Regions from separate parts of the Insulibacter thermoxylanivorax genome, predicted to be linked through region 4. Evidence: riboswitches for the same ligand, from Rfam matches in the RefSeq annotation. Region 4 holds a riboswitch; each other region holds the start of a gene.
What was found. Region 4 has a riboswitch for thiamine pyrophosphate ahead of PRECH8_RS06380 (ECF transporter S component). Riboswitches for the same ligand answer to the same signal wherever they lie in the genome.

Region 1: linked by a shared signal. The riboswitch ahead of tenA (thiaminase II) and the one ahead of PRECH8_RS06380 (ECF transporter S component) in region 4 are both predicted to bind thiamine pyrophosphate.
Region 2: linked by a shared signal. The riboswitch ahead of PRECH8_RS04135 (ThiF family adenylyltransferase) and the one ahead of PRECH8_RS06380 (ECF transporter S component) in region 4 are both predicted to bind thiamine pyrophosphate.
Region 3: linked by a shared signal. The riboswitch ahead of thiC (phosphomethylpyrimidine synthase ThiC) and the one ahead of PRECH8_RS06380 (ECF transporter S component) in region 4 are both predicted to bind thiamine pyrophosphate.

Annotation. Positions count from the first base shown of each region.
Region 1 is NZ_BMAQ01000004.1:44,507-53,406, forward strand. It holds gene PRECH8_RS02655 (MGDG synthase family glycosyltransferase) at 1-1,005, opposite strand, end outside; gene PRECH8_RS02660 (M14 family metallopeptidase) at 1,163-2,353, opposite strand; gene PRECH8_RS02665 (autorepressor SdpR family transcription factor) at 2,867-3,151, shown strand; gene PRECH8_RS02670 (SdpI family protein) at 3,151-3,801, shown strand; gene PRECH8_RS02675 (L-rhamnose mutarotase) at 3,921-4,244, opposite strand; TPP riboswitch at 4,440-4,543, shown strand; gene tenA (thiaminase II) at 4,721-5,386, shown strand; gene PRECH8_RS02685 (ABC transporter ATP-binding protein) at 5,547-7,457, opposite strand; gene PRECH8_RS02690 (ABC transporter ATP-binding protein) at 7,499-8,900, opposite strand, start outside.
Region 2 is NZ_BMAQ01000005.1:237,475-246,374, reverse strand. It holds partial or broken gene thiD (bifunctional hydroxymethylpyrimidine kinase/phosphomethylpyrimidine kinase) at 109-916, opposite strand; gene thiO (glycine oxidase ThiO) at 921-2,057, opposite strand; gene PRECH8_RS04150 (thiazole synthase) at 2,067-2,852, opposite strand; gene thiS (sulfur carrier protein ThiS) at 2,856-3,053, opposite strand; gene thiE (thiamine phosphate synthase) at 3,050-3,685, opposite strand; gene PRECH8_RS04135 (ThiF family adenylyltransferase) at 3,805-4,869, opposite strand; TPP riboswitch at 4,984-5,092, opposite strand; gene PRECH8_RS04130 (SDR family oxidoreductase) at 5,252-6,073, opposite strand; gene PRECH8_RS04125 (glycoside hydrolase family 88/105 protein) at 6,160-7,242, opposite strand; gene PRECH8_RS04120 (carbohydrate ABC transporter permease) at 7,273-8,142, opposite strand; gene PRECH8_RS04115 (ABC transporter permease) at 8,164-8,900, opposite strand, start outside.
Region 3 is NZ_BMAQ01000027.1:2,558-6,077, reverse strand. It holds partial or broken gene PRECH8_RS10230 (hypothetical protein) at 1-317, shown strand, start outside; gene thiC (phosphomethylpyrimidine synthase ThiC) at 652-2,373, opposite strand; TPP riboswitch at 2,525-2,639, opposite strand; gene PRECH8_RS14790 (hypothetical protein) at 2,787-2,855, opposite strand; gene PRECH8_RS10215 (LacI family DNA-binding transcriptional regulator) at 2,846-2,989, opposite strand; gene PRECH8_RS10210 (recombinase family protein) at 3,362-3,520, opposite strand, start outside.
Region 4 is NZ_BMAQ01000009.1:65,165-74,064, forward strand. It holds gene mgrA (L-glyceraldehyde 3-phosphate reductase) at 1-337, opposite strand, end outside; gene PRECH8_RS06350 (DUF420 domain-containing protein) at 459-911, opposite strand; gene ctaG (cytochrome c oxidase assembly factor CtaG) at 940-1,860, opposite strand; gene PRECH8_RS06360 (cytochrome C oxidase subunit IV family protein) at 2,037-2,363, opposite strand; gene PRECH8_RS06365 (cytochrome (ubi)quinol oxidase subunit III) at 2,367-2,984, opposite strand; gene ctaD (cytochrome c oxidase subunit I) at 2,981-4,792, opposite strand; gene coxB (cytochrome c oxidase subunit II) at 4,867-5,850, opposite strand; TPP riboswitch at 6,418-6,522, shown strand; gene PRECH8_RS06380 (ECF transporter S component) at 6,735-7,316, shown strand; gene PRECH8_RS06385 (ABC transporter ATP-binding protein) at 7,319-8,851, shown strand; gene PRECH8_RS06390 (energy-coupling factor transporter transmembrane component T family protein) at 8,848-8,900, shown strand, end outside.

The DNA of each region.
Region 1 (8,900 bases), on a different contig from region 4:
CAGCAGCTGTGCTTCCAACTCCGGCGGTTCTTGGGCGATGCACGCCGCCCCTTTGCTCTCGAGATAGACGGCATTGTCCCTCTCCTGCCCCGGCACGGGTCGGTATATGAAGATCGGCAGCTGCATGCTGATCGCTTCGGACAGGGTGATGCCGCCCGGCTTCGTAACGATGCATGTGGAGATCTGCATCAGCTCATGAATCGCCTCGACAAACCCCATAATCCTCACATTCGCAAAGGATTGGAACCGCTGCTCCATCTCCTCCTGCAGGTGCCCGTTCTTGCCGCAGACGACGATAAGCTGAATCTCCTCATGCTTCGCCAGCCGTTCGCACATGCTGCCTAGACCCTGCATCACTCCGTACGATCCAGCCATGATCAGGATCGTATGTCTCCCCTTACGCAGCTGATACTTCTCCAAGATCTTCGACTCCGGCAGGCGCTGTTCAAAGGCGGGTTTGATCGGGATGCCGCTCACCACGATGCGCTCACTCGGGATTCCCGTCTTCTCGATCTTCGCTTTCAGATCTTCTGTTGCCACGTAATACTTGTCGATCTCCGGGTGCAGCCAACGGCGGTGCAGATCGAAATCTGTCACCACCGTAACATTCGGGATATAGATGCCAAGCTTCTTGCGAATCTCAGGAATGACGGCCATCGGGAATGTATGAATCACAATGTCGGGCCGTTCAACCTTGATCATCTTCAAGAGCTTGTGCTGGCCATAGGACTGCACCCACTTTGCGAAGAAGGAGTCCCACTTGATATTCTTCGTTCCATAGTAAAGCCAACCATATACCGAAGGCAGGACTTTGTAGCTTTTGATATAAAAATATCTCGTAATCGCATTCACCGTGGGATTGGCTTCTTTGAACAGATCGATCATGACGATCTCGCGGATGCCTTTCTCTAGAAACTTCTCTCGCAGCGCTTTAGAAACCTGGTAATGCCCGTCTCCATAGCTGGCATATAAGATCATAACCTTCTTATGGTCCTCACCCGTCATTCTCCCACTCCCTGAACGATTGTTTCAACTTTTATTGCCTTGATCACTTGAGTACATCTAATGGTGCTGGTACATATCGTGAACGGTTCGATAAATTCCTAACATTTATTATATTATACGACATCGAAGCTGGCACCATGAGGACATCTTCCATGCGTCACATGTAGAGACTGGCGAGGAAGATCCCCAGGCTTTCCTGATAGATCTCTTCAAACTGCTCTATGGGCAATGGATTCACGCCTTCCCCCAGCTCAATCGTAAAGCCCGGCCGGCGCCAATCCTGAATGAACCAATCCTTGTATCCAGCATGGCTGTCCACATAGCGGACTGCTCGATATCCGCTCACCCGTGCAAATTCATTCACGATGGTCTCTGACTCCGGCGGTTCATAACCCTCATACCCCCAATAGATCTCCCTGCCCTGAGTATGGAAAGCCAGTACCCGGTCATAGTCCCTCACCCTTGTCAGTTCCGCCATCGCCTGCGCCTCCGGTTCCGAAAGCGGGAATCGTCCTGGATAATCTCGCGGGGACGGCGTTTGTTCTCTGCGCTCTGCTTCCAGTTCCCAGTTAGCTGGGAATTGATCATTTAGATCGACGCCGCGAATATTGGCCTTCCAGCCTGTAAAATCCGTTTGCCCCCCATTGATCTGCAGCACCTGCGAACGATAAGGCTCTTCTGGCGGCGGACCGTTGATCACAAGATCCACCCCGTCGGGATTGACCATCGGCACGATGGACAGCATGGCGCTGGAATAATAGGGTTCCATCACCAACCCGCGGATCGCCTGACGATTCGTCAAAGCAAGCAGATAATCGTTCACGAACCGCATGATCACTGCCGTTGTAATCCACTCATTGGCATGGAAGGAGCCGTTCATATGCACCCGCTTATCCCCGCGACCGATCTGCAGTTCGGGTATCGGCTTGCCCATGACAGATGAACCGATTGTGTTCATACGCATGAAGGGATAGATCTCGTGCAGCTGATTTAATTCCTCCATCAGAACGGCATAAGGATACGGTCTCTCACCTTGTACGATCGGCCATGTGACTCTGACCGGCAGGCGGATCGTCCGGCCGATCATCAGCGAGTCGGCATCCACACTGGGATTGAGAAGCATGATCGCATCCAGCGGGATCTGATGCCTGACGGAAAGGAGCCAGAGGGTGTCCCCTGGAGCTATCGTATATTCCGAGATGATATAACCCGGAATGTCGATGGTCTGACCGATCATCAACCGATCGGGATCAATCCCCGGATTGGAATCGATGATCAGCGGCAGCGGCACCTGGAACAATTGGCTGTATCTCCACAGCGAATCCTGTTCTCTCACGCTTACTTTCACAGTCGCCAGCACCTCCATAAGGTTATGAACGCATTGTAATGCCCTGCCATATCTTATGGACGGATGCTGGGCGGTGTGCCTAGGAATTGGTCTCTTCGCATGCTGATGTGTTGTTTCATTTCCAGATTCATACTAGAATATTACCAAAGTTCCCTGGATACAAAAGGGATTTTCATGATATTTTTGTAGAGCTTCCGGTTAAAGAATGGTCGCAGTTTGATGTTCATATTGCCATAGAGGAGGATTGCTGTGAAACTGAGCCGCATTCATCCGCTGCCGAGGTCAAATACCGCTTGGATCCAGCCGTCCTCCAAACGGCAGATCACGATTATGACGCAGATGACGCAAGGTCTTAACTGCATGTAAGAACTTCATCTAAAACATTGACAAGCATCGTATCGATCTGTTACTCTTTAATTAGATATTTAGATTATTGTCTAATTATCTAATTATATAAATTGTCTCGAAGATGACAGGGGTTGGAAACATCACGCAGAAAGCGAGGGCCGCGCCATGTCTTTGAACGATACCTTTAAAGCGCTGTCCGATCCCACGCGGCGCAAGATCTTGGATCTCTTGAAGGAGCGGGACAGGACCGCCGGCGAGATCGCGGAGCATTTTACGATGACCAAGCCGAGCATATCCAATCATTTGAACATGCTAAAACAAGCCGGACTCATCACCGACGAACGTCAAGGACAGCATATCGTGTATTCGCTGAATACGACGGTATTCCAAGATGTGATCAAATGGATCCTTTCGCTTCAGTCTACCTCTACGGAAGGGAATGATGCATGATGAAAAAAATGATCCTGCCGCTCGGCCTCATCGCCGCCGCTTTGATCATCAGCCTGCTTGCTTATGACCGTCTGCCCGATCAGATGCCCATCCACTGGAACATCCACGGCGAAGCTGACCGCTATGCCTCCAAACCTGTCGCCTTATTCCTGATGCCGGCGGTGATGTTAGGTGTCTTCCTGCTGATGAAGCTGGCGCCGATCATCGATCCGAAGCGCGCCAGTCTGCAGAAAAACCTTCGCGATATCGACGCCATTAACGTTATCACGCTGCTCATCCTGCTGGTCGTACACGGCGTGACGATTCTCAGCGGCATGGGCGCAGAGATCAACATCGCAGCGTTGGCACCGATCATCGCGGGCTCACTCTTCGTCTTCGTCGGCAACCTGCTGCCCCGTTTCAGGCACAACTACTCCTTCGGTTTGCGGACACCGTGGACATTGGCCAACGAAGACGTGTGGCGGCGAAGCAATTTAATCGGCGGACGATTGATGTTCTTCGGCGGGCTCATCATGATCCTCAGCGCCTTTCTGCCGACAACCTGGAAGATGATCGTATTCTTCGCAGTGCTCGCCGTCAATCTAGCCGTGCCGATCATCATCTCTTATCTCTTCTTTAGGAAGTACGGTTCCAGCAATGGATCGGCTTAGGATTGCTTCTGGCAGATCTGCCCACCTATCCAGTGCGCGGCAGGCCTGGTCGACGGACGTAACGTCTCCCAGGCCTGCGATGCTTTAGCTCCTGCCAGGCATATGAATGACCGCATGAATTACTTCAGATAGAACACTTCACGCAGCGGCGTCGGCGTCCCCTTGCTGTGGTCGAAGGAACCCTCCACCATCTTAGAGGTGATGGCGTCCCAGCGCCGGCACGCCTTGCTTTGCGCGATGTACGCGAAGGCAGCCTCGACATCATCGCATTCGAAAACATAGAAGAACTGATTGCCGTTCTGGAAGATCGAATAATTGCGAATCCCGGCCTTGCTGTGTTCTTCCAAGACCTCCGGCCATGGATTGAGATGCATCTCCACATACTCGTCTAAGTATTCCGGCTTCACTTTCCAAGTCCATGCGAATTTGTTGCTCTTGTTCATCCCTGTTTCCTCCCTCTGCCAGATCTCGCTCAGCATCTTGCTGAATCCTCTTAATTAAACCGCTTACATTCCCTATTATAGAACAAAGTAACCGGCTTCGGACATGAATCTTCTCAGCCCGATTCCGCTATATCCCAGCTCAACCCTTTACTAACCCCCCCCCAATCATCTACAATACAGGTAACCGAAGAAGAAGCGTTCCGCTAGGGGTGCCGTTACGGCTGAGACAAGGAGCTATCCTTGATCCCTTTGAACCTGATCTGGTTAGTACCAGCGTAGGGAAGTGGAGCTGACTTAGGGCTTAATGCGTGCTGCAGGGTCCAGCTGATGAAAGCCAATGATCTGGATCCCTGTGCACCTTTGGGAGATGGTCTTGTATCTCTGCATCATCGCTTCATCTCGTCTGCCCGCTGTCAAGTCGCTCCATAGGAGCGGCTTTTTCTATTGGTTAATAAACTGATAGGAGGAATGGTGTGATGAGTTTCAGCGAACAACTGAAGCAGGATGCCCAGGAGATCTTGGAGGTGACTTATCAGCATCCCTTCGTGCAGGGAATCGCGCGTGGAGATCTCTGCGCGGAGCAGCTGATTCACTATGTCAAACAGGATCATGCTTATCTGAATGCGATGATCCAAGCGCGCGGCATGGCCATCGCGAAGAGCGATAATCGCGAGGATATGGAGATGTTCCATAAGAGCATCGCCTATGTCTTGTATGATGAAGGGCGTGCCCATGAGAATCTATGCAGAGTAGCGGGGGTGGATTATGCCGATCTGCAAGGCTTCCCGCTTACGCCTTCGGCCCACCACTATGTCAGTCATATGCTCGCCGCAGCCGCGACGGGAACCGTCGCCGATATCATCGCCGCCACCCTGCCCTGTCCATGGGTATATGATGAGATCGGGCGCAGGCTGGTACGCGAGATCAATCCCGATCCGTCCCATCCTTTCTATGATTGGATCATGATCTACGGCAATGATACGAGCGGCGCCATCGACAGGTACTTTGCCCGGCTTGATCAGTTAGCGGCAGAAACATCGGAAGCAGCGAGAGAGCGCATGCGCGATCTCTTCCTCACCAGCTGCAAGATGGAATACAATTTCTTCGACATGGCTTACCGCTTAGAAGAGTGGCCTGTCTAACCATCAGCCCTTATACAGCCCTTATACTTAACCTGTTCTAACACTTAGCTGTACGCAGACAAGGAAAGCTGCATCTTCTTGCGAAGATGCAGCTTTCTTCATGTCCGGGTGCAGAACGTCCGTTACCGTTCAGTCGTCTATCCTTATATCGTTTTAGTTCTTATATCGCCTGCCGCTGGGACTTCGCCGTGAATTGACTGTTATACAGCTCGGCATAGAAGCCGCCTTGCTGAAGCAGTTCGTCGTGGGTGCCCTGCTCGATGATCCGCCCTTTGTTCATGACGAGGATTCGATCGGCGCTGCGGATCGTCGACAACCGGTGTGCGATGACGAAGCTGGTGCGTCCTTTCATCAGAGTCTCCATCGCCCGCTGGATATAGATCTCCGTCCGCGTATCGACGCTGCTCGTCGCTTCGTCCAGGATCAGGATGCGCGGATCAGCGAGGATCGCTCTGGCAATCGTGAGCAGCTGCTTCTGCCCCTGTGAGATATTCGAGGCCTCTTCATTCAGCACCGTATCGTAGCCGTCCGGCAGCGTGCGGATGAAATGGTCCGCATGGGCGGCGACTGCTGCCTGGATCACCTCTTCCTCGCTTGCCCCTTCGCGGCCGTAGGCGATATTATCGCGAATGGTGCCGTTGAACAGCCAGGTATCCTGCAGCACCATGCCGAACACGCTGCGATACGAACCTCGGTCATACTCGCGAATATCCCTTCCGTCGATCGTGATCCGACCGCCGCTGACATCGTAGAACCGCATCAGCAGGTTGACGATCGTCGTCTTGCCCGCTCCTGTAGGCCCTACGATGGCTATGGTCTGACCCGGCTGCACATCGAAGCTCAGATCCTCCATCAGCACGTCGTCCGGCTTGTAACCAAAGCGCACGTTCTGGAAGGAAACCGCCCCTTTCACGGCATTCTTATCAAGGATCGAAGTCTTCCTGCCGGCAGCAGCATCCGCAGCTTGCTCCTCTTCCTCATCCAGCAGCTCAAAGACCCGTTCCGCCGAAGCGATCGCCGATTGGATGACGTTGGCGATATTTGCAGCCTGAGTAATCGGCTGGGAGAATTGGCGGGCATATTGGATGAAAGCCTGAACATCGCCGATGGCGATCCTGCCCCAGAACACCTGCAGTCCGCCGACGACGCTGATCAAGACATAGCTGATATTCCCGATGAAACCCATCAGAGGCATGATGATCCCGGAGATGAACTGGGCTTTCCAACCGTATTCATACAACTGCTCGTTGATTTCATCAAAGCGCTCGATGGATCTCTGCTCCCGGCCGAATACCTTGATGATCTGCTGCCCGGCATACATCTCCTCCACATGACCGTTCAGCTCGCCCAAGGATCGCTGCTGTCCCATGAAGTACCCCTGGGACCGCTTCGCGATCACCATCGTCACCACGGCGCTGAGCGGCAGCGTAAGCAGGCAGACCAGCGTCAGCCACGGGCTGATCACCAGCATCATGATGACGACCCCGATGATCGTGATCAGGGAAGTGATCAACTGCGTCACGCTTTGCTGCAAGGTATTGCTGATATTGTCGACGTCATTGGTGATCCGGCTCAGCGTCTCGCCATGCGTTCGCGAATCGAAGTACCGAAGCGGCAGACGGGACAGCTTCTGGTTGACCTGTTGCCGCATCTCATAGACGGTCCGTTGCGTGATTCCGGCCATGAGGTACTGCTGCAGATAAGCAAAAATAGAGCTCAACACATACAGGGCGATCAAGATCATCAGAATCTTCGCCAGATAACCAAAGTCAATCCACGCCTCTTCTGCTCCGCCGAACCGGGCTTTCACTCCTTCGAAGAGCGAAGTCGTCGCAAGACCCATGATCTTCGGCGATAGGATGGTGAACAGCGTGCTGAGCACCGCCATGAGGAAGACCGCGATGAGCTGCACCTTATGCGGCCGCAGATAGGTCAACAGCCTGCGCAAGGTGCCCTTAAAGTCCTTCGCTCGTTCTACAGGCATGCCGATGCGCGGACCCGGATGCCCGCCCATCGGTCCCGGTCCCCCTCTCTGCCGCTTAGCTTGATCTGTTCCTTCTTGGTTAGGCATGACGTCGGTCGTTTGCCGGCCTTGGTGTGTTTTGCGATCCTTCATGCGCTCTCCTCCTCCGACAACTGCGATGCCACGATCTCGCGATAGACATCACAGGTCTGCAGCAGTTGTTCATGCCTGCCCATGCCGACGATGCGGCCCTGATCGAGCACGATGATCCGATCGGCATCGATGATCGTACTGACGCGCTGGGCAACGATGATCACCGTTGCATCCTTTGTCTCTTCGCGGAGCGCAGCCCGTAACTTCGCATCCGTCTTATAATCCAGAGCAGAGAAGCTGTCATCGAACACATAGATCTGCGGCCTGCGAACAAGCGCCCTTGCAATCGCCAGCCGCTGTTTCTGACCGCCGGAGACATTGCTGCCGCCCTGCGCGATCATCGTCTCGAAGCCCTTCTCCATCTCATGGATAAATTCCAGCGCCTGCGCGGTCTCTGCTGCCTTACGCAGTTCCTCCTCCGTTGCATCTTCCTTCCCATAACGGATATTGTCGGCGATCGTGCCGGAGAACAGCACTGCCCTCTGCGGGACGAAGCCGATCTTCTGCCTGAGAACCGCCTGCGGCATCTGCCGAACATCGACGCCGTCCACAAGCACGGTCCCGCTCTCCACATCGAAGAACCTAGGGATCAGGTTAATGAGGGTGGACTTGCCCGCCCCCGTTCCGCCGATGATCGCCGTTACCTCGCCCGGTCCAGCGGTGAAGGAGATGTTCTCCAACACGGGCGCCTCGGCGCCGGGATAGCGGAAAGTGACATTCCGAAACTCGACGATTCCGCGGCCTGTGTGCGGTTCATCTAAACCTTGCTGCGCATGATCGTCACGAATCGCCGGAGTTATCTCCAGCACCTCATTGATCCGCTGTGCGGAGACTGCTGCCCTTGGCAGGATGACGAAGATAACGGATACCATGATCAAGGAGAACAGGATCATCATCGCGTATTGGATGAACGCCATAAGATCGCCGACCAGCATATGCCCGTTATCGATCCGGATGCCGCCGAACCAGATGATTGCCACGATGGAGAAGTTGATCGTCAGCATCATCACCGGCATCATCGCCGCCATGATGCGGTTTACACGCAGCGCCGTCTTCGTCAGATCCGCGTTCGCCTCCTGGAAGCGCTGCTGCTCATACCGGTCGCGATTGAACGCGCGGATCACTCGGATCCCCGTCAAACCTTCGCGTTGAACGAGGTTCAGCCGATCCAGTTTCTTCTGCAGCGCTTTGAACAGGGGCATCCCCTTCCGGCCGATGATCAGGATGGCTGCTGCCAGGATCGGCAGCGAAGCAACGATCACCAGTGCAAGGGTGCGATCGGTAGCCAGCGCCATGATGATGCCGCCGATACACATCATCGGCGCCACTACCATCATCCGCATCATCATGATGAAGACATGCTGGATCTGGTTGATATCATTCGTCGTGCGGGTGATC
Region 2 (8,900 bases), on a different contig from region 4:
GACACCGTTGATCCCGTCCGCCGCGGCCGGGTTTCATCGTGTGTCCGTTTCTTCTGATCCGTTCTTGATCGTCCGAATATCCAATTATGTTATTGCATGATCGTCCAATTAGTTATTATAAAGACGATAAGCAGCATGATTCGTCGGCCCGATGCCCCCGCCGATGGCCAGAGCATGCCGGATCGCCGCTGTAATGTATTCCTTCCCTGCAGCCGCTGCTTCCAAAGCGGAGCGGCCCTTGGCCAGTTCCGCCGTGATCGCCGCTGATAAGGTGCAGCCGGTGCCGTGCGTATGCGGCGTATCGATGCGCGGCGCTTCCAGCAGTTCCATGTTCCGCCCGTCATAGAGGATATCGACGGAACGCTCCCCCTGCATATGCCCGCCCTTAAGCAGGATGTATGCGGGGCCGAGTTCATGCAGCCGCTTGGCTGCCTCTTGCATCTCCGCTTCATTCCGGATCTGATCGATGCCAAGCAGGCGGCAGGCTTCCGGAATATTCGGCGTGATCATATACGCCAGCGGCAGCAGATCTTGCTGCAGGGCTTCCATCGCCTCCTCCTGCAGGAGAGCGGCGCCCCCCCTTGGCATACATCACCGGATCGACAACCAGCCGTTCAACCTTGTAGCGGCGAATCTTCTCCGCGATGAGGCGAATGATCTCCGCGGAGAACAGCATCCCCGTCTTCACCGCATCAGCGCCGAGATCCGAAAGCACAGAATCGATCTGAGCGGCGATGCAGGCTGCCGATTGAGGATACACCCCCTGCACGCCCAGGGTGTTCTGTGCGGTGATCGCCGTGATCACCGACATGCCGAAGACATTCCGCTCCTGGAACGTCTTCAGATCCGCCTGAATACCGGCGCCGCCGCCGCTGTCAGAACCGGCGATGGTCAGCGCCTTCGCGATCTTCTCCATGGATTTAAGCCTCCTTCATATACTGCAATCCGCTGCTGAACCTCTCCGGCGCGAAGGCGGCCAACGACAGGCGGGAAGCCTGTCCCGTCAGCAGCCCGCCGACGATCTTCGCCGTCACCGGGCTCAGCAGGATGCCGTTGCGATAGTGACCGCAGGCGATGATGACCCGGCGGTCTTGGGGCAGTTCCCCGATCAGCGGATAGCCGTCCTGCGTCGCCGGGCGCAGTCCCGCCCATTTCAAGACGGGCTCGAGCGCACTGACGAAGGGGAACACCTTATCGTTCCAGGTAAGCAGGCGAGCGATCCCCTTCTCGGTCACCGATGTGTCGAAGCCGGCCAGATCCTCAGAAGCACCGCATACCAGCTGCCCATGGCGTTTGGAGACGAGATAGCCCTGGCTGGTGAACACCATATGGCGCACCCGCTGCGGCGCCGTGTCATAGGCACAGATCTGGCCGCGGATCGGGAAGACCGGAATCGCGATGCCAAACTGCGCTTCCCACATCTTGCTCCATGCGCCGGTGCACACGATCAGCCGGTCTCCTTCATAGATCTCGCCGTGCTCGCTGATCACGCGTATTCCCTGCGGCGTAAGCTCCGGCTTGGCATGTCCTGCCTGCTCATAAATCTCGGCGCCAAGCCTCCGGCAGGCCCGCTCCAGCGCCTTCACATAATCCGGAGCATGCACGTGGGATTCAACGGGAATGTACAAGGCGGCGATCACCTCCGGGCTCAGCTCGGGCTCGAGACGGCGAAGCTGTCCACCCTCCACGATCTCCGCCTGCGCCCCGAATTCGTTCTGCCATAACTGCCGCTGCTTAAGCGCGCTCAGATCCGCCTCGTGATAGACCGCATACAGACTGCCGCTGTTCGTGTATTCAAAGTCCTCCCCGCTCATGTCCTTCACCGCCTGCTGCCACTCCGGGTACAAGCGCAGGCTCTCGCGGCATAAGCGGAAGAAATCATCGGGAAAGGCCGTGTTCTCCGAGAAGGGGGCGAGCATCCCCGCTGCGGCGCCGGAGGCTTGCCCGCCGCAGGTCCGCGCTTCTACCACGGTGACCTTGTACCCCTTCATTAATGCCTCAAATGCACAGGACAGGCCGATAACGCCTCCCCCCATGATGATGACACGTTCCCCCATGCTGTTCACCTACAATCTGGATATGAACTGTTCTAAGCCGCTGCTGGCCGAAGCATACCGGCGCTTCGGGATGCGGCCGGCGAGATAGGCCAATCTCCCCGCCTCGATCGCCAGTTTCATCGCTCTGGCCATCATCACGGGGTCCTTAGCGCGCGCCACCGGCGTATTCATCAGGATGCCGCTGACGCCGAGTTCCATCGCTTGCGCGACATCCTGGGCTGAGCCGAGTCCCGCATCGACGATGATCGGCACCTTCGCCTGTTCGACGATGAGGCCGATATTGTAAGGATTCAGGATCCCAAGACCGGTGCCGATCGGCGCTCCTCCCGGCATCACCGCCGCCGCGCCTGCCTCCTCCAGCCGTTTGCAGAGCATCGGATCATCGGAGGTGTAAGGCAGGACGACGAACCCCTCCTTGACCAGGATCTCCGTCGCCCGCAGCGTCTCAACAGGGTCGGGCAGCAGTGTCTTCTCATCGGCGCAGATCTCCACCTTGACCCAATTGCTCAGTCCCGAGGCTCTAGCGAGACGGGCGATGCGCACGGCCTCCTCCGCCGTCTTCGCGCCGGAGGTGTTGGGGAGGAACTGGAAGTTCTCCCGCTCCAGATGCTGCAGGATTGAGTCATCCTCAACGGCATCCAGATTCACGCGGCGGATTGCGAAGGTCAGCACCTCCGCCCCGGAGGCCTTGATCGCTTCTTGCTGCACGTAAGGATTTGGAAAAAGGCCCGTCCCCAGGAAGAATCGCGATTGTAACTTCTTGCCCGCTATGACCAATGCATCATCAGCTATCATGACTCAACCGCCTCCCACAAAGTGCACAATCTCGACTTTCATTCCTTCACGCAGTGCAACGTCGGACCAATCCTGCTTCTCAACGATCTGTCCGTCGATCTCCACGACGATCAACTTGTTATCGAGACCGAGCTCCTTCACCATGCTCTCCACAGTGCCGGCTTGAACCTCTCGGAGCTCACCGTTCACCGTTAATCTCACTGCTTATCCCCTCCCGTGTATGCTTCGATCTTACGGATAAAGGCCCGGCAGGTCTCCGCTGGATCCGGGCTTCCGACGATCTCGCTCACTGCACAGATGCGCCTTGCACCTGCCGCCAGCACGTCGTCCACGTTGTGCAGCTTGATGCCGCCGATCGCCACATAGGGGATCTTGATCTCCCGCTCCACCTGTTTGATGTACTCCGTCGTCACCGGCTTGGCATGTTCCTTGGTCTTGGTCGGGAAGATCGGGCCAACCCCGATATAATCCGCCCCCTCCGCCTCCGCCGCCCGCGCTTCCTCGATGCGGTGGGTGGAGATGCCGATGATCCGCTTGCCCATGAGCTTACGGGCTTCGCTGAGCGGCAGATCATCCTGCCCCAGATGCACGCCGTCCGCCTCGCAGGCCAAGGCGATGTCGATATGATCATTCACGATGAAGGTGACGTTGTACCGAGCTGTGAGCTCGCGCAGGGCATAAGCCTTCTCCAGGATCTCCCGCTTCGTCCCCTTCTTGTCCCGCAGCTGGACGATGTCGGCGCCGCCCTTGATCGCTTCCTCCATCACCTCCAACATACTGCGGCCGGGATGGTATTCCTCGCCGGTGATCGCATACAAGCGAAACTCCCGCATTCCCATTCCTCCTCTCTTGTTCACAGGTCCTTGCTGACACTTCCAGTCCTGCAATCCGACCTCTGCTATCTGATCCCTGCATGCCCATGTGCATCTCAGACTCATCGCTGCGCCTTAACTCACATTCCGATATAACGAGCATACAGCGTTCTCGCCCGCGCCGGTTCGCTCGTCCCTTGCACGAGTACACGCCCGTCGGGGAACAGGGTTAACCGTTCTCCTTCCGGCAGCTGCACCCGCATCAGGTAGGGATTCGCTGTCACCTTGCCGACGCGGCTCAGCCGCTCCTGCCAAACCTTAAGGTCCAAAGCTTGGCCGCCGGTGATCTGCACGGAATCACGGCCGCACATCGTTGTCACCTCTGCAGCCCGGCGAAGATCGAGCGCCGGATATTCCCCCTTGGCGCAGGTCGGGCAAGACTTGCTGGGCGCAGGAAACTTCAGCTCATAGAAGCGATTGTGCCAGACATCGAAGGTGAAGAGACTCCTGCGCACGGCATCCAGATTGCCCGTTAAGATCTTCAGCGCCTCTGCCGACTGATAGGAAGCAACGATATCGACGACGGGGGACAGCACGCCCACGGTATCGCAGGTTTCGCCGCCGGCGCTTCCGTCCTCCGGCAGCAAACAGCGAAAACAAGGCGTCCGCCCCGGTATGAAGGCCGCTGACATGCCGCGCGAGCTGACCACTCCGCCGTAAACATACGGGATCTTCGCACGGAAGGCGTAGTCGTTCATCAGGTACCTCGTCTGAAAATTATCCGTGCCGTCAAGGATGAGATCGACATCGGCGGCCAGCTCTTCGATATTCCGCGCCGTCACATCGGTGATCACCGGTTCGATGGTTACGCTTGAGTTGATCCGCACGAGCTTCCTGGCAGCCGCTTCCGCCTTCGGCAGGGCTTCACGCGCATCCTCCTCATCGAACAGCATCTGCCGCTGGAGATTGCTGAACTCCACATAGTCGCGGTCCGTGATGCGAACGAACCCCGTTCCCGCACGCACGAGATGGTTGGCTAAAACCGTGCCGAGGGCCCCCATGCCGACGATCAGCACGCGGCTTTGCGCAAGGCGCTCCTGACCCGCACGGCCGATCGGGGCGAATAAAATCTGCCGCGAATAGCGTTCTTCAACCGCTTCTTCCTGCTTGCGATGCTGCTGCAGATGATCCTCCTGCAAGCTCAACCCATCCCCTCCTTCCCTAGTCATCTCCATCATTGCCGTCTGCAGAGCATGGGGGTAAGATGGTACATGCCATCAAAAAAGCCGCTCCAACTAGGAGCGGCGCGACAGCAGACTTCAAGTCGAGCACCACTTTCCTACGCTGGCATCACCCAGATCAGGTTATAAGGGTATCAGGAGCACTATCCTTCTCTCAGCCGTTCTAACGGCTCCCCTAGTGGTTGAACCCATATGCAGTTGTTCCTATTCCTAACATACCCGCTATTGTGAGAATTGTCAACGCTGTCCCATATATCAAGCTGGCTGCCATGATCAAGTGTCGAAAAATTGACAAAAAAGGAAACCTTTGAACGACAAACGGCGGTCCAAAGGTTTCCTCTATCCATTACAACAATGACTCCGCACCATCGATATAGACTTCCGTCCCCGTGATATGGCTGGAATCCTCCGAAGCCAGGAACAACACGAGATCTGCCACCTGCTCCGGCTTGCCCGGACCGTGTTCTAAGGGCTGGCTGCCTTCCGGATACTTCACCGGGATCTGGATCTCCTTGACTTCCGGAGACTGGAAGGTATTCTCATCGATATTCGTCTCGATCGCTCCCGGGCAGATGACATTCACCCGGATGCGGTACCGGGCCAGCTCCAGGGCGGCCATCTTTGCAAAGGCAACCTGCCCCGCTTTGGAACTGCTGTAGGCGCTCATCCCAAAACTGTGGAATTTGCGGCTGCCGTTAATCGAGCTTGTGATGATGATGCTGCCCCCGTTCTCTTTCATGTGAGGGATCGCATACTTGACGACGAGGAAGGTTCCCTTGAGATTCGTGTTCAGCGTCTGATCCCAGTCCTCCGGCGTCAGCTCTTCGATCGGTGCGATGCGGCCGTTGATGCCCGCATTGGCGAAGACGATATCGATCTTCCCCCAGGTATCGAGCACAGCTTCCACCCCGAGGGCCACGCGGTCCGGATCCGAGATATCCACGTCCGCAGCGATCGCCTCGCCGCCGACAGCCACGATCTCGGAGGCGGCCTCTTCCGTGCGCTCATCCTTTAGATCCATAAGGCAGATCTTGGCGCCGTGCTCCGCTAATTTCTTCGCAGCAGCTCTGCCGATGCCGGAACCGGCGCCGGTGATGATCGCTACTTTGCCCTCCAGCTTCTTCTCAGACGTCTGTGCCGGCTTGTTCATCGTCATCGTGTGATTCATCATCGGTGCACCTCCGTTAGTAATCATGTATCGACATGACGGTACCCACGTTAGCATGCCCGATCTGAATCACGATCAACCGCTTCCTAAGCATTCAGGTCATGCATGGCAACACATGCCATGACGAAGGCGCCGACACCGTGCAGATCGTTCTCGCTGGTCGGACGGGTGACATAATTGGTGTAATCCCCCGCCGAGGTGCCGATGCAGATATCCGGCATGACGAAGCGTCCCTCATCATCGGTCCGCATGCGGTTCGTCAAGCCTTCATATCCCCTTTCCGCGACGCGGCGGAATTCATCGCCGACAATGCCCTGCTTCACGGCCCGTGCGATCGCGTAGACGAAGAGCGCCGAACACGACGTTTCGAGCCAATTGTCGCTGTGATCTCCCTTATCCACGACCTGATACCACAGGCCGCTTCTCTCATCTTGATAACGAACCAATGCCGTGAGGAAATCCCTTTGAACCTGGATCAACTCTGCGCGCCCTGCATGATCCTCCGGCAGCAGATCGATGAACTGGGACAGCGCCAGGCCGTACCAGCCGAGGGAACGGCCCCAGAACTCCGGCGAGCAGCCGGTCTCAGGATCCGCCCAAGGCATGCGCCGGCTCTCATCCCAAGCATGATAGAGCAGTCCGGTCCTTTCATCCTTCATGTGTTTCCTCATCAGCTTCTCTTGGTGCAGCACCATGTCTCTCAGCTGCACCTCGCCGTATTGATTGGCGTACTTCAGGGCGAACACGCCGCCCATGTACAGGCCGTCAAGCCACATATTATAAGGGTATTTATCTTTATGCCAGAAGCCTCCCTCAGAAGTTCGATTCAGCGTGTCAAATAAGCTTCTGAGCTTTGCAGCCGCAATCCGGTAACGCTGATCGGATGATGATGCATCCAGTCGGAAGAGCAGGAGCCCCGCTTGGATCGCATCCAATTCATCCCTGGCAAAATACAGATTCCCATTCTCATCAACTAATGCATCCACATATTCCCTGATATACGTATCGTAACGTTCCTCCAGCACGGTTTCCCACAACATCTCCATCCCGCATAAGAAGACTCCCTGATGGTAATGCCATCGATGGGCCGGCGGAAGTTCAGGGGCTCGGTAGCGAGCCATCATGCTGTCGCATGCGAATATTGCCCATTCAATCGGTGTCCTCTGCATCCGGCATTCCTCCCGCATAGATTATCTCTCTTAACCCTTGATAGAACCAAGCAATGCACCTTTTGCAAAGTGCTTCTGCAAGAACGGATAGACGAGCATAATCGGAATCGTAGCGACGATGATAACCGCCATCTTCACCGCTTGGTCAGGCGGCGGAACATCTTCATTCGTCGAGCCGTCCAAGCCGCTCGCCAGAACAACGATCTGTCTGAGCCATACTTGAATCGGCCATTTCTCACTGCTGTCGATATAGAGAATCGCACTCAAGTACGTATTCCAATACGTAACCGCGTAGAAGAGAGAGATCGTAGCCAGCGCCGGCAGCGACAGGGGCAGCACGATCCTAAATAGGATGCCGAAGTCATTGCAGCCGTCGATCTTCGCCGATTCTTCCAGTCCATCGGGGATGTTCTGGAAGAAGTTCCTCAAGATGATCATATTGAAGGCATTGATCGTGCTGGGGATGATCAGCGCTGCATATTTGTTGATCAAGCCCAGTTCCTTCACGATCAAGAAGGTCGGGATCATCCCGCCTTGGAACAGCATCGTGAAGACCACGAGGAACATCAGTATCCGGCGGCCGTCAAGGTCCCTTCTCGCAAGGCCGTAAGCCGTCAAAGAAGTGAAGAACATGCTGAACAATGTACCGATCAAAGTCACGCCAATCGAGATCAGCATCGCCCGCGTAATCGTATTCGTCGAGAAGACGAACTTGTAGGCATCTAGACTCCACACTTCCGGGATGATGATGAAGGGTTTTGCGGCCAGTTCGGCATTCGTTGTAAAGGAGCCTGCCAATACATGAAGGAATGGCACTAAGCACAGCAATGCGATGACCGACAGCAGAAAATAGTTGATGATCGAGAAGATTCTACCTTGCAGCGATCTGTCTTCTACCATTTCTCTTTCCTCCTTCGTGTATTAGTAGACGCCCTCTTCGCCAAACTTCCTGGCCAGCTTGTTGGCGATCATCACCATGATGAGACCGACAAAGGATTTGAAGAAACCGATGGCTGTACTATAGCTGTACTGTCCTTGCTTGAGAGCAGCGGTATAGACGTACGTATCGATGATCTCGGCAACATTGCGGTTCATCGAATTGAGCAGCAGGTAGACGTGTTCGAAGCCAAGCTCCAGGATATCCCCGATCTTCAGGATCAAGAGGGTGACGATCACGCCGCGAATCGACGGCAGCGTGATATGCCACATCTGGCGGAACCTTCCGGCACCGTCCATCCGCGCCGCTTCGTAGAGCTCCGGATCAACAGCGGCAATCGCCGCGAGATAGATGATCGTCCCCCAGCCGGCTTCGCGCCAGATCACTTGGATGATATACATCGGCCGGAACCATTCGGGGCTGAGCAGGAAATTGATCTTCTCATGTCCGAAGTGAACCAGCAGCTGGTTGATGATCCCGCCGTCCATCGTCAGCATGACGTAGCTGATCGAGACGATGATGACCCACGACATGAAGTGCGGGATATAGATGAGCGTCTGCACGGTGCGTTTAAAAGCAGAGATGCGAATCTCATTTAACATCAGAGAGAGGATGATCGGAATTGGGAAATAGATGAACAGATTCAGGCCGAACAACACTAAGGTGTTCTTCAAGATCATGAGGAATTCCGGTTCTGTAAACAGCCTCTCGAAATGCTTCA
Region 3 (3,520 bases), on a different contig from region 4:
ATTTTCAAAAGCGAAGAAAGCTGACAACGCCACTAAAAATCATTGATTCGAGTACGTTGCCACTGAGTTTGACGAACCACAAATGGGCAGAGTTCCGAAAAACAAAATCGGACGTGAAGCTTCACTTGCGTCTTGTATTCATGGAAAAAGGACTTTCTTATCCCGACAAGGCCGTACTGACAAACGCAATCGAACATGATCGTGGTCAATTAGAGGTATTCATTGATGATCAGGAATGCCTGTACGTGTTCAATCGTGGATACTTAGATTATGAGCGATTTGACCGTATGACGGATGTGTTTTCGTTTTTCGCTAATTTTCCAGAAAAATAAAATCTGAAATTTCAAAACTTATTTATGCGACGCTAGTGATGAAATATATATAAAAAACTTAAAAGAAATGACAAAAGCAAAAATAAAAAGGCTAATTCATTACCCGATTTCCACCTGCAAAACGGGAGATGAATTAGCTATATATTTGACAATCCCCTTAATAATATAAAATCTCTATATAATGGCATTTGACACATTTACGCATAAACGGTGTCTCAAAAAATGAATGCTGGCAATTTTTTGAATATAGGCAATTTGCTGTTCCAATTTAAGAATTTTCTCCTTCAATTCGGCAATTTCCTTTTGCAATTCTTGAACATCATCGATAGAGAGAGATGCCATTTTCGACAAACTCCTTCGCTTTTTGTTTCATCCCTTCTTCCCTCACCGTTTTTTGCAGCTCATGTGAAATTTTCATCGAGCAAAACTTCGGCCCGCACATCGAACAAAAGTGCGCGACTTTCGCCCCTTCCGCCGGCAATGTTTCATCATGATATTCCCGAGCTCGATCTGGATCAAGCGAAAGGTTGAACTGATCGTTCCAACGAAACTCAAAGCGCGCTTTTGATAACGCGTCATCCCGCCGTTGCGCTCCCGGGTGCCCTTTTGCTAAATCGGCCGCGTGTGCTGCGATTTTATAAGCGATCACTCCTTCGCGCACATCATCTTTATTCGGCAGCCCTAAATGCTCTTTTGGCGTCACGTAACAAAGCATCGCCGTTCCGTACGCGCCAATGATCGCCGCTCCGATCGCGGATGTAATGTGGTCATATCCCGGCGCGATATCGGTCGTAAGCGGTCCTAATGTGTAAAACGGCGCACCTTTGCAAATTTCGATTTGCTTATCGACATTTTCCTTAATTTTATGCATCGGCACATGCCCTGGTCCTTCAATCATCACTTGCACATCATGCTTCCAAGCGATTTCTGTTAATTCTCCGAGCGTCTCCAATTCAGCAAACTGCGCTCCGTCATTCGCATCGGCAATCGAGCCTGGGCGCAGCCCGTCTCCAAGCGATACTGCAATATCGTACGTTTTCAAAATCTCGCATATTTCTTCAAAATGCGTGTATAAGAAGTTTTCTTCATGATGGGCTAAACACCATTGCGCCATAATCGAGCCGCCGCGCGAAACAATGCCAGTCGTTCGGTTTACCGTCATCGGTATGTAACGAAGCAGCACCCCCGCGTGAATCGTAAAATAGTCCACCCCTTGTTCCGCTTGTTCGATGAGCGTATCACGGTAAATTTCCCACGTTAAGTCTTCAACGACGCCGTTCACTTTTTCAAGCGCTTGATAAATCGGAACCGTCCCGACAGGCACAGGGGAATTGCGAATAATATATTCTCGTGTCGCATGAATGTGTTTTCCCGTTGATAAGTCCATAATCGTGTCTGCTCCCCAGCGCACCGCCCAAAGCATTTTTTCGACTTCTTCTTCAATGGATGATGTGACTGCAGAATTGCCAATATTCGCATTAATTTTTACATGAAAACGACTCCCAATAATCATCGGTTCACTTTCCGGATGGTTAATATTCGAAGGAATAATCGCTCTGCCTGCGGCAACTTCTTGACGCACGATTTCCGGATCTATATTTTCGCGAATCGCAACAAATTCCATCTCCGGCGTAATAATCCCTCTTTTTGCGTAATGCATTTGTGTTACAGTTTTTCCTTTTTTTGCTCGAAGCGGCTTTCTCTCGAAAGGCAGAGTAATCTCTGATTGCTTCTCATTACGGAATCCGTTATCTTCCGGTTTCACTGGACGCCCCTCGTATTCTTCAACGTCGCCCCTTTCTAAAATCCAACGTTTTCTTAGCGGCGGCAATCCTTTTTGAATGTCCGGCTGAAGATCAGGATCGGTGTAAGGACCGCTTGTGTCATACACACGAACTGGTTCATTTTCGATGATTCCTGTTTCTGTCTTTGTTGGACTTAACGTAATTTCTCTCATCGGAACACGAATATCCGGTCTTGAACCTTCGACATACACCTTTTTACTCGCAGGAAATTGCATGAAAGATTTGATGTTTTGCATGTAACTCCTCTCCCTTAAAATAATGATTTAGGATCTGAAGTTACACCAAAACGCGGGGCGGAGATAGGAGAATATATGCGGAAATAAAAATCGGGTTCTCTAAGAGAACCCGATGGAACGCAAATAGCGAAACGTACGCAACAAACGCATACACTCCCGCTATCTACTTCCCTACGCTGGTATAACCCAGATCAGGTTCAAAGGGTCAAAGAACTTAAGCGCGTTCTTTTCTCAGTCCAAGCTATTGGACTCCCCTAGTAGATAAGCGACAAACTTATTTAGTTTTTCCTTAATATTAACATACTTATAAAGCAAAGTAAATACGCTTCCTTATACGGTGAACCGTTTTAACATTGTTTGTATATTTTCTGCCATTTTGCTTAACGATGATGCCGATGAAACAATTTCCTCCATCATCTTGTTTGGTCAATCACCAATTCCTCTACAAGATTCTTTAAATATTCCAACCGCTCTACATCCACTCGAACCGTCGAACTTGCAAGACGCGTTCACGCGTCTCCTGCCTGATCCCCTCCGATTTGTTGTTTATAATCCTGGATACGGTGGTGACGGATACCCCTGATTTTTTAGCGATATCCTTAATCGTAACCTTCATGGCAAGCGGCACCCCTCCTTTAACGTCAACAATAAAAAGGATGTTTGATTTGGGATGTGAAACCGTTTTAGGAAAACGTTTTAGTAAAACGGTTTAGTAAAGCGTTTTCATGGTCTTATTTAAAGAGACAGGGTTCATCCCTGTCAACGCGTAAATATTGGAAATCAAGAATACATACAATCGATATCGATTCAACCGATACAAAGAAAATGTGCACAATACCTCGAATAACTCGCGGATCGCAGACGCTGTTGTTGTATCGCCAGCCAGGGTTCCACCTCCGGAAAATCCCCCACATGTTGCCGAATTTTTAAGGATGTTGCGGCTTGTGGTGCATTTTATCCACATTGTAGACCTTGAATCGGCCTTGCGTCAGATCGCCCGTATAATGCGTTTTTTCAGAATGATCCCCGCCGCCGACTCATGCCAGATGCTGCCTTCGTTCTTCACTCCGAGAACCTGACGCGGAGTCAGTACGCCTTGCTCTGTCAGGTAGTTTTCAATCTTCTGACAGTCCCAATTTTTGTTGAG
Region 4 (8,900 bases):
ATCCCCATTCGCCGTAAGGACCCGGCCACATATAATAACCGGCCTTCGTCGAGATGATCATCTCATCGCGGTAAGCAGCGAAATCCTGCTTCAAGATCCGCCCGAAATTCTCCTCTGCCGATCCCGGCGGCGGACCGTAGTTGTTCGCCAAGTCGAAGTGCGTAATCCCCAGATCAAAGGAACGGCGCAGGATCGCCCGCATATTCTCCAGGCTGTCTACTCCGCCGAAGTTATGCCATAACCCCAAGGAAATCGCCGGCAGCTTCAAGCCGGAACGCCCGCAGCGATTATAGACCATACGATCATATCGCTTGCTGTCTGCTATGTAGGTCGCCATGTTGCATCCTCCTTATAGGATCATTTAGTCATCTCACCGTCAAGACGGGTGCCACGTTGTCTGACGGTATCTTTATCTTAGCAGGATCGTAAAGGGTTACACAACATGCGTCCCGATCGGATTAATGCAAGATCGCATCGAAGATCGTGCCGACATCGCCCGGGAAGAGCACATATAAGAGTATATAGACAGCCAATCCGGTGAACGCCGTAATCAACCACATCACCGATGTGATCCGGCCGATCTTGCGATGCCGCTCGAATCGCTCCCGAAAAGCAAGCACCAAGGTGACGATCCCGAAGACCGCCGACGTAGTCGATAGGATGATATGCGTCCATAAGAAGATCAGATAAGGCACCAGCAGATAATCAGGGCCGCCGAATTTGACATTGCCGATAACAACGGTTCTGAGCGAATAGAGGATGAAGAACGCCAGCGCCAGTCCTGCTGCTGTGAGCATCACGCGTTTATGCTGCTCACGCTTGTTCTTCAAGATCAAACGCCAGCCGATGGCGACCAAGATCGCACTGGAAGAAACCAAGGAAGTCGTGAATAAAGGCAGTAACGTTTGCATAGCATTCCCTCTTTGTCCTTGTAATAAATCAGATCTGATTCATGCGCTTGCGCCACTCCATGATCACTTCTTCATCGCTGAGGTTCTGATCCCGCTGTTTCTCTCTGCGGAACCAATGGAAGAAGATCCAACCCAGGATCGAGATATAAAGCGCCTCCTGGATCAGCTTCATGGTGATGCCGCCGATCTGTTGGTGATCCACCTGCGAGAGGCTGGTGAAATACCACGGTCCTTCGAACATCTCCAAGAACCTCGCCGGATCGCCGGGGACGCAGTAGGTGAGCGCCTGCGCCCAGACTTCAGGATTCGTATAGGTCTCATACAGCGGTTCCGGTGAGAAGATGATCAGCGCACAAGCCGGGGTTAACAGGAACCCCGCCAAGAAGATATAAGCCATCTTTCGCACTTCGCTCATGCGGTTATATTCCGGAACAGGACATACGATCGGCCACCACATGAGCAGCGAGGTGATGAATAGAACCGCATAGAGGAGCTTATGGATCGTAAAATTCAGCATGACATAATCCAGCACCGCTGGGAAATGGTAAAAGGAAAACAAACCGTTAAACAGTCCGATCGACAGGATCGGATGGGCGAAGAAGCGAAACGGCCGCAATATGCGCAGTTTCAGAAACCGCCGCCACATCCATGCCGGAATTCCCAAGATGATCAGCGGCGGAACGATGATATAAGAGATCGTCATCGCGATCATATGGGCGCTGAACATGATATGAGCCAATACTTCAAGCGGACCCGTCTGAGCCAGATAGAACAGGAATAAGCCGCTCAAGAACATCAGCTTGCGCCGCCAATCCAGCGGCTCGCTGTCTTGGAACAGGTCGCGGTATGGTCCTGTGAGCAGGATGTAGGCCGCTGCAACGATCACATAGACGAGAAGTTTAAGCGGGTCCCATAACTCTTCGAATGTAAAGCTGTCCAATCCCAACATATCCCTGAGCCTCCTCCTTCAAGAATAGTTAGCCCTTTCTGCGAAGTCAATCCACAGGCGGGGTTCGTAACAGAAAGATTAAACAAAATTGAATAATCTATGAACAAGAACAGCGATTTCTCCCCAAAAAATATAAGAAACGGGGACAATGATCATTGTCCCCGTCAAATCACGTATCATTGATACCAAGTCCAGAACAGAACGGATACGACCGCATATACGACAACCAATCCGCCAAAGATCATTGCCAAGATCGCCCAGAAGTGCCCCCGATCCTTCAAGTGCATCCAGATCCCCAGCTGCACCAACACCTGGAGGATCGCCATCAAGACCAGCAGGCTGTAGACGAATTCTCGGCTGAGGCCTGGAATCATCACCGCTGCGAAGGCAAGGATGGTCAGTACGATCGAGATGACAAAGGTGATGAGATGGTTGCGCGACCCTTCCGGGGTTCGGCTGCGTCTTACGTAATCCCCAGCAGGAGATTGGCTTGCTTGCTGCATCGATCAGCCCACCTTCCCCATCAGATATACAACCGTGAAGATAAACACCCATACCACGTCGATGAAGTGCCAGTACAAGCTTGCCAGGTAGATCTTGGGCGCTGTCACGACCGTCAGGCCTTTCTTAAAGAGCTGCCCGATCAACAAGCTGATCCAGAGGATTCCGATCGCCACGTGAACCCCGTGACAGCCGACCAAGACATAGAAGCTGGTACTGAATGGACTTGCTTTGATATTGAAGTTATAGGCATCAACGTAGTGGTAGAACTCGTAGATCTCCAACCCAAGGAAACCCAGTGCTAACAAAACCGTAATCGTCAACCACAGCGCCGTGCCTTTGACATCATGACGATGCATCGCTTGGATCGCCATCACGCTGGTCATGCTGCTCGTAAGCAGGATTGCCGTCATGATGGCAACGATCGGCAAGGCGAAGATCTCGGTGCCGGACACACCGTAGTTCACTTCACTGCGAAGTGCGATGTGTGCGGCGAACAGCGTACCGAAGATGACAACTTCCGCTCCGAGGAACACCCAGAAGCCAAGAATCTTATTCCTGCCTTCCAGTGTCGCCCTCTCCAAACTTTCGATCCTGTTGTCCTCTGTTTGTACGTGACTCATGATGCCTTAACCTCCTTGCCCTCAATCTCTGCCGGATCAATATAGTATCCCGGATCATCGATGAGCGAACGAATGATCATGCAGACTGCCAGGATTCCGAAACCGCCTATAGATGCCCAAGTCGCATGATGCATGATTCCCAATCCCGCGATAAACAATCCGATGGACATAATCACCGGCAGGATCGAACCGTTCGGCATATGAATCGGACCCAAAGGTTCTGCAGGCGTCATCGCATCATTGCCGGCTCGCTTCTCCACCCACCAAGCATCCAAACCGCGTACAAGCGGTGTCTGCTTGAAGTTGTATACCGGCGGCGGCGACGGCATCGCCCATTCCATCGTGCGGCCGTCTTCCCATGTGTCAGCCTCTGCATCCTTCGGCTTCATCGCCGTGATGATGATATTGATCAGCAGGATGATCGTGGCAACACCCATCAAGAATGCACCGATGGTGCTGACGAAGTTCATCTCATTCCATCCCGTCTGCCCGTCCAGGAAAGTGTACACGCGGCGCGGCATACCGATGAGACCGAGCCAGTGCTGGATGAAGAAGGTCAGGTGGAAACCGATTAGGAACAGCCAGAACGTAATCTTGCCGAGGGTTTCGTTCAACTTGCGGCCGAACATCTTCGGGAACCAATAGAAGAACGCCGCGAAGATGCCGTGTACCGTACCGCCTACGATGACGTAGTGGAAATGCGCGACGACGAAATACGTATCGTGGTACTGATAGTCAGCAGCTGCCATCGCGAGCATCACGCCCGTCACTCCGCCCATCGTAAAGGAAGGAATGAATCCTACGGCGAACAAGCTCGCAGTCGTTAATTTGAGCGATCCTTTCCAGATGGTGAAGATCCAGTTGAAGATCTTGATTCCTGTCGGAACAGCGATCAACATCGTTGCTACAGCGAACAGGATATTCGCTACCGACCCCATACCGACGGTGAACATATGGTGCGCCCACACCATAAACCCTAAGAAACCGATCAATGCCGTTGCGAATACCATCGATGTATATCCGAACAAGCGCTTGCGGGAGAAGGTCGGGATAACCTCCGATAAGATTCCGAATGCCGGCAGGATCAGGATATACACTTCAGGGTGTCCGAAGATCCAGAAGATATGCTGCCACAAGATGACGTTGCCTCCGACAGCGGCATTGAAGAAGTGCCCGTCGAAGACGCGGTCGAAGGTCAGCATCAGGATGCCGACACCGAACGCCGAGAATGCGAACACGATCAGGATCGAAGTGATGAATGCCGTCCACGCAAACAGCGGCATCCGCATCATCGTCATACCGGGAGCACGCATGTTCACGATCGTCACGATAAAGTTAATTGCACCGACCAAGGTCCCGATCCCGGCGATCTGTAAACCGATCGAATAATAGTCCATACCAAAACCAGGCGAATATTCGGTCGAGAGCGGCGGGTAAGCCGTCCACCCCGAATCCGGCAGACCGCCTGTGAAGAAACCAAGGTTCAGCAGAAGCCCGCCGAAGAGGAAGGTCCAATACCCTAGAGCATTCAGAAACGGGAAGGCCACGTCTCTGGCTCCGAGCTGCAATGGGAGAATATAGTTGAAAAATCCAAATAGAATCGGCAATGCTGCCAAGAACAGCATCGTCGTTCCGTGCATCGTGACCAGTTCATTAAAGGTCTGAGCATCCAAAAAGTCGTTCATCGGATACATCAGCTGGATGCGGAACAAGATCGCTTCCAGACCGGCGAGCAGAAAGAATACGCCCCCCGTGACTAAGTACAGGATACCGATCTTCTTATGATCGACGGTTGTGATCCAGTCCATGATTCCCGAATAGCGTTTCTTACGTCCAAGTGCTTGTGCATGAGCCACCGATACATACCTCCTTCGTCACTGGATTAATGCAAGCTCTGCAAGTATTTGACGATCTCATCGATCTCTTCCCTTGTCAGAACATCTTTGAATCCCGGCATCAAGACGCCTGGTTTCACATCTTCCGGAGTTTCGATCCATTTCACCAGGTTCTCCGCATCATTTTCCAACCAGCCCGCAATGAACATGCGATCGGCAAAACCATTCAGGTTAGGGCCCATGGAAGGCATGCCCGGATCGATTGCATGGCAGCTCAAGCACTTGGCTTCGAAGAGTTCTGCCCCAAGTTCCGTCTCTACCGTCACTTCAGCCGGAGTTAACATTTTCTGCACCCAGGCATCATATTCCGGTTGCTCCAAGGCGATGACCTTGAAGTCCATCAAAGCATGACCTTGCCCGCAAAGCTCTGCGCATTTTCCTTTATATGTACCCGGATAGCTCGCCTCTAAAGCAAGATAGTTCACGTTCCTTCCGCCGACGTTGGTATCTTTCTTCCCGCCAAGCTCCGGCACCCAGAAGGAGTGCTGCACATCCGTCGAGGACAATTCGAAGACAACCTTCTTGCCGACAGGGATATAGACTTCCTGAGCGGTTACGATCCCCTCTTCCGGATAGGTGAACTCCCACCAGAACTGCTTAGCGACGACTTGGATCACCATATCGCCTTCCGTCGCTTTCGCTTCTTGCTCCAGGTTGAATGTCAGTGCAACGGTTGGAACCGCCATGATAAAGAGCAGCACGATCGGGATGATCGTCCATGTCGCCTCAAGCTTGTGGCTTCCTTCGATCTGCTCAGGGATCTCATCTCCCGGCTTCCTGCGGTAACGGATGATCACCCAGAAGAACAAGACGAAGACCACGACCAATACCAAAGTCATAACACCCAAAGACAGCAGGATCAAATCCAGCTGCTTCTCAGCAACAGGTCCTTTAGGATCCAATGCTCCTTCTACGCTGCATCCCGTCAGCAGCAGCATCATCATGGCCGTCAACGGGATTAGACGTTTCATCCAACGCTTCACCATTCATCAACCTCTTTTCCGCATTAATGACATAATTGCTCAGGATGGACGACGAACGATGCAGTTCGTCAAAACAGACAAATAACTGCCTTTGAAGGCAGTTTTCCCCTAATGCGTTGCAACCCCTATCATCATTGAACATGGCTAACAAGCTTAATCACCGGGTATCAATATGTACTTCGTACAGCCTTGGATTCCCAATCGATGAGCTTGCTACGAAACCGCAGCCCGACGAAAGCGGAACGAAATCTCCCTTAATTCCTCTTTCTCTCTTGAAAGGGCTCACTCGCCCATAATCACTAATAATATAACTTTGCCCCTTCTAATTTGTCAATGTTCGTACACATCTTTCACAAAATGTTCGCAAAGATAGTGACTGCTATCATTTTAACATCATTAACAATTGACTTAGATTGTCTTTATTGTATATTTTCCACCCATTTAGCCATTTGCATGCGGATGTCATTGATTTTTGTTTCATTAATCTTGTATTGCAGAGCATAGCGGGCAGTATAGAAATATGTTGACAACTCGCTTGTAAATGTTAATATGAAAATGAAACACTGGGGGAGCTGAGAAGCTGAGATTGGACGGCGCCGTCCTAAACCCTTTGAACCTGAACTGGGTAATACCAGCGAAGGGAAGTGGACATATGAGAATGATCTAGGCTTTGCAGATCTGCTTACAGATCTGATCAACCGCACGGATGTCGAGCAGATCCTGCAGCGCCTGGCTTTTCTATGTATTCCGCTCCCTGCTTGGGCAGCGGTTTTTTTGTGCCGCATGCCTTGGTTCACCTGGAACCGGCTCAGTGATTTCCGGTGTTGATCACAATTTCAAAGGAGTGGAATCCATTGAGTCAAACAGTACAAATATCTAGAAAATTGCGTCTTGCTGACATTCTTGTGACAATTGTCATTGCAATTGTTTTTGGAGTTGTCTATAAGTTGTGGTCTCCTGTCTACTATGCCGTTAAACCGTTTGGCTTGCAATTGGATCAGCTGGTATACGGCATGTATTTCATCGCTTCCACGGTTGCCTATCTCATCGTGCGCAAACCGGGTGTTGCCTTGCTGGCAGAAGTGGGAGCGGCCTCCGCTGAGTTCGTAACAGGTTCCGAATGGGGACTCACTGTACTCATGTCCGGCGTCCTGCAAGGCCTGTTCGCTGAACTGGTATTCGCCGCCTTCCGCTACCGCAAGTTTACGCTGGGCGTGACCTGCCTTGCAGCGATCGCCGCATCGATCGCTTCCTTCATCATGGACCTCTACTTCAGCTACATCGATGATCTTGCGCTGTGGAACCTGACGGTGTTGATCACGGCTCGAACGGTCGGATCGATCATCATCGCCGGCGGATTCGCTTATTACTTGGTCAAGGCACTCGAGCTTACAGGGGTCACTAATCTCGTCCGTCCTGTGTCTCAGTCGGACTATGATGCACTGGAGCGATAACGATGATCGCTGCACAGGTAACCAATCTTCGGTTAAAGTTCCCGGGACGGGATGAACTCCAGTTCCGGGATCTGTCTCTGACCATTCACCAAGGCGAGAAAGTCCTGCTCCTGGGTCCGAGCGGATGCGGCAAGTCAACACTGCTGCAAGTGCTGACAGGTCTCATCCCGGGCTCGCTGGAAGTCCCGGTAAAGGCGGATGAGATCACGATTCCCGAGCGCTGGGGCTTTGTCTTCCAAGATCCGGATACACAGTTCTGTATGCCCTATGTCGATGAAGAGATCGCCTTTGTCCTGGAGAACTTGCAAGTGCCGCACGAACAGATGCCCGATATGATCGATGCCTATCTGCAGCTCGTCGGGCTTCATCTGACGGACCGGCACACGCCGATCCAGTCACTCTCGCAGGGCATGAAGCAGCGCCTGGCGATTGCCAGCGTACTTGCCCTGCAGCCGGATGTGCTGCTGCTCGATGAACCAACCGCCCTGCTCGATCCGGAAGGCACCGAGCAGGTGTGGCGGACGATCAAGAACATCAGCCGCGGCAAAACACTGATCATCGTTGAGCATAAGATCGATCAGATCCTCGATCTCATCGACCGCATCGTGCTCTTCAACGACCGGGGACAGATCATCGCCGACGGTCCGCGGGATGAGATCTTCGAACAATATCGATCAGCCTTCCTCGAATACGGCATCTGGTATCCCGGCGTCTGGGAAGATTATATGGCCCAAGCGGACAGGGTCCATACCGCAGCAAGGCAGGCACAGACGACGAAGGATGGCCGGGAAGATGCCGAGCCGAAGATCGAGCTCCAAAGATTCCAAGCCTATCGCGGCAGAAGGTGTGTAACGGAAGTGAATGCGGCACAGCTCCATGCCGGCGAGTGGGTGACGATCGTCGGGCATAACGGAGCAGGCAAGAGCACGCTGCTCCTTGCGCTCATGCAGTTAGTTAAGACGAAGGGCTGTTACAAGCTCATGGGCCGCCCTGCCGATGAGATCCGCAATCTGGCCGATCATCTCGCCTTCGTGTTCCAGAATCCGGAATTCCAATTCGTCACCAACCGAACTTGGGATGAGATCGCTTATACTCTTCGGCAGAGCGGGGAAAGTGAAGAAGCAATCGCTCCCAAGGTGGAACAGCTGCTGGAACAGTTCGATCTCACCGCTCATCAGGAGCAGCATCCTTATCAGTTGTCCATGGGACAGAAGCGCAGGCTGAGTGTGGCCTCAGCGGTGGTGAAGGAGCAGCCGATCCTCTTGCTCGATGAACCAACCTTCGGCCAGGATGCCCGCAACACCTTCGCCATCCTGGACATATTGGAATCCTGGCGCCTTGCCGGCAGTACGATCCTCATGGTCACCCATGATCTTCAGATCGTCCGCCATTACGCCACTCAGGTATGGCATGTGCAGGACGGCCGGGCGGAGATCTACAGAGATCCAGCAGAATATCTACAACAGATCGCTGATGAAGGGGCGGATGATCCATCACAACATAGCAGTTCCCAAGGGGCGGTGACGAACGGATGAATTTTCCGCATCGCAAGACATGGCTGCATCGGATCAATCCGAGTCTGAA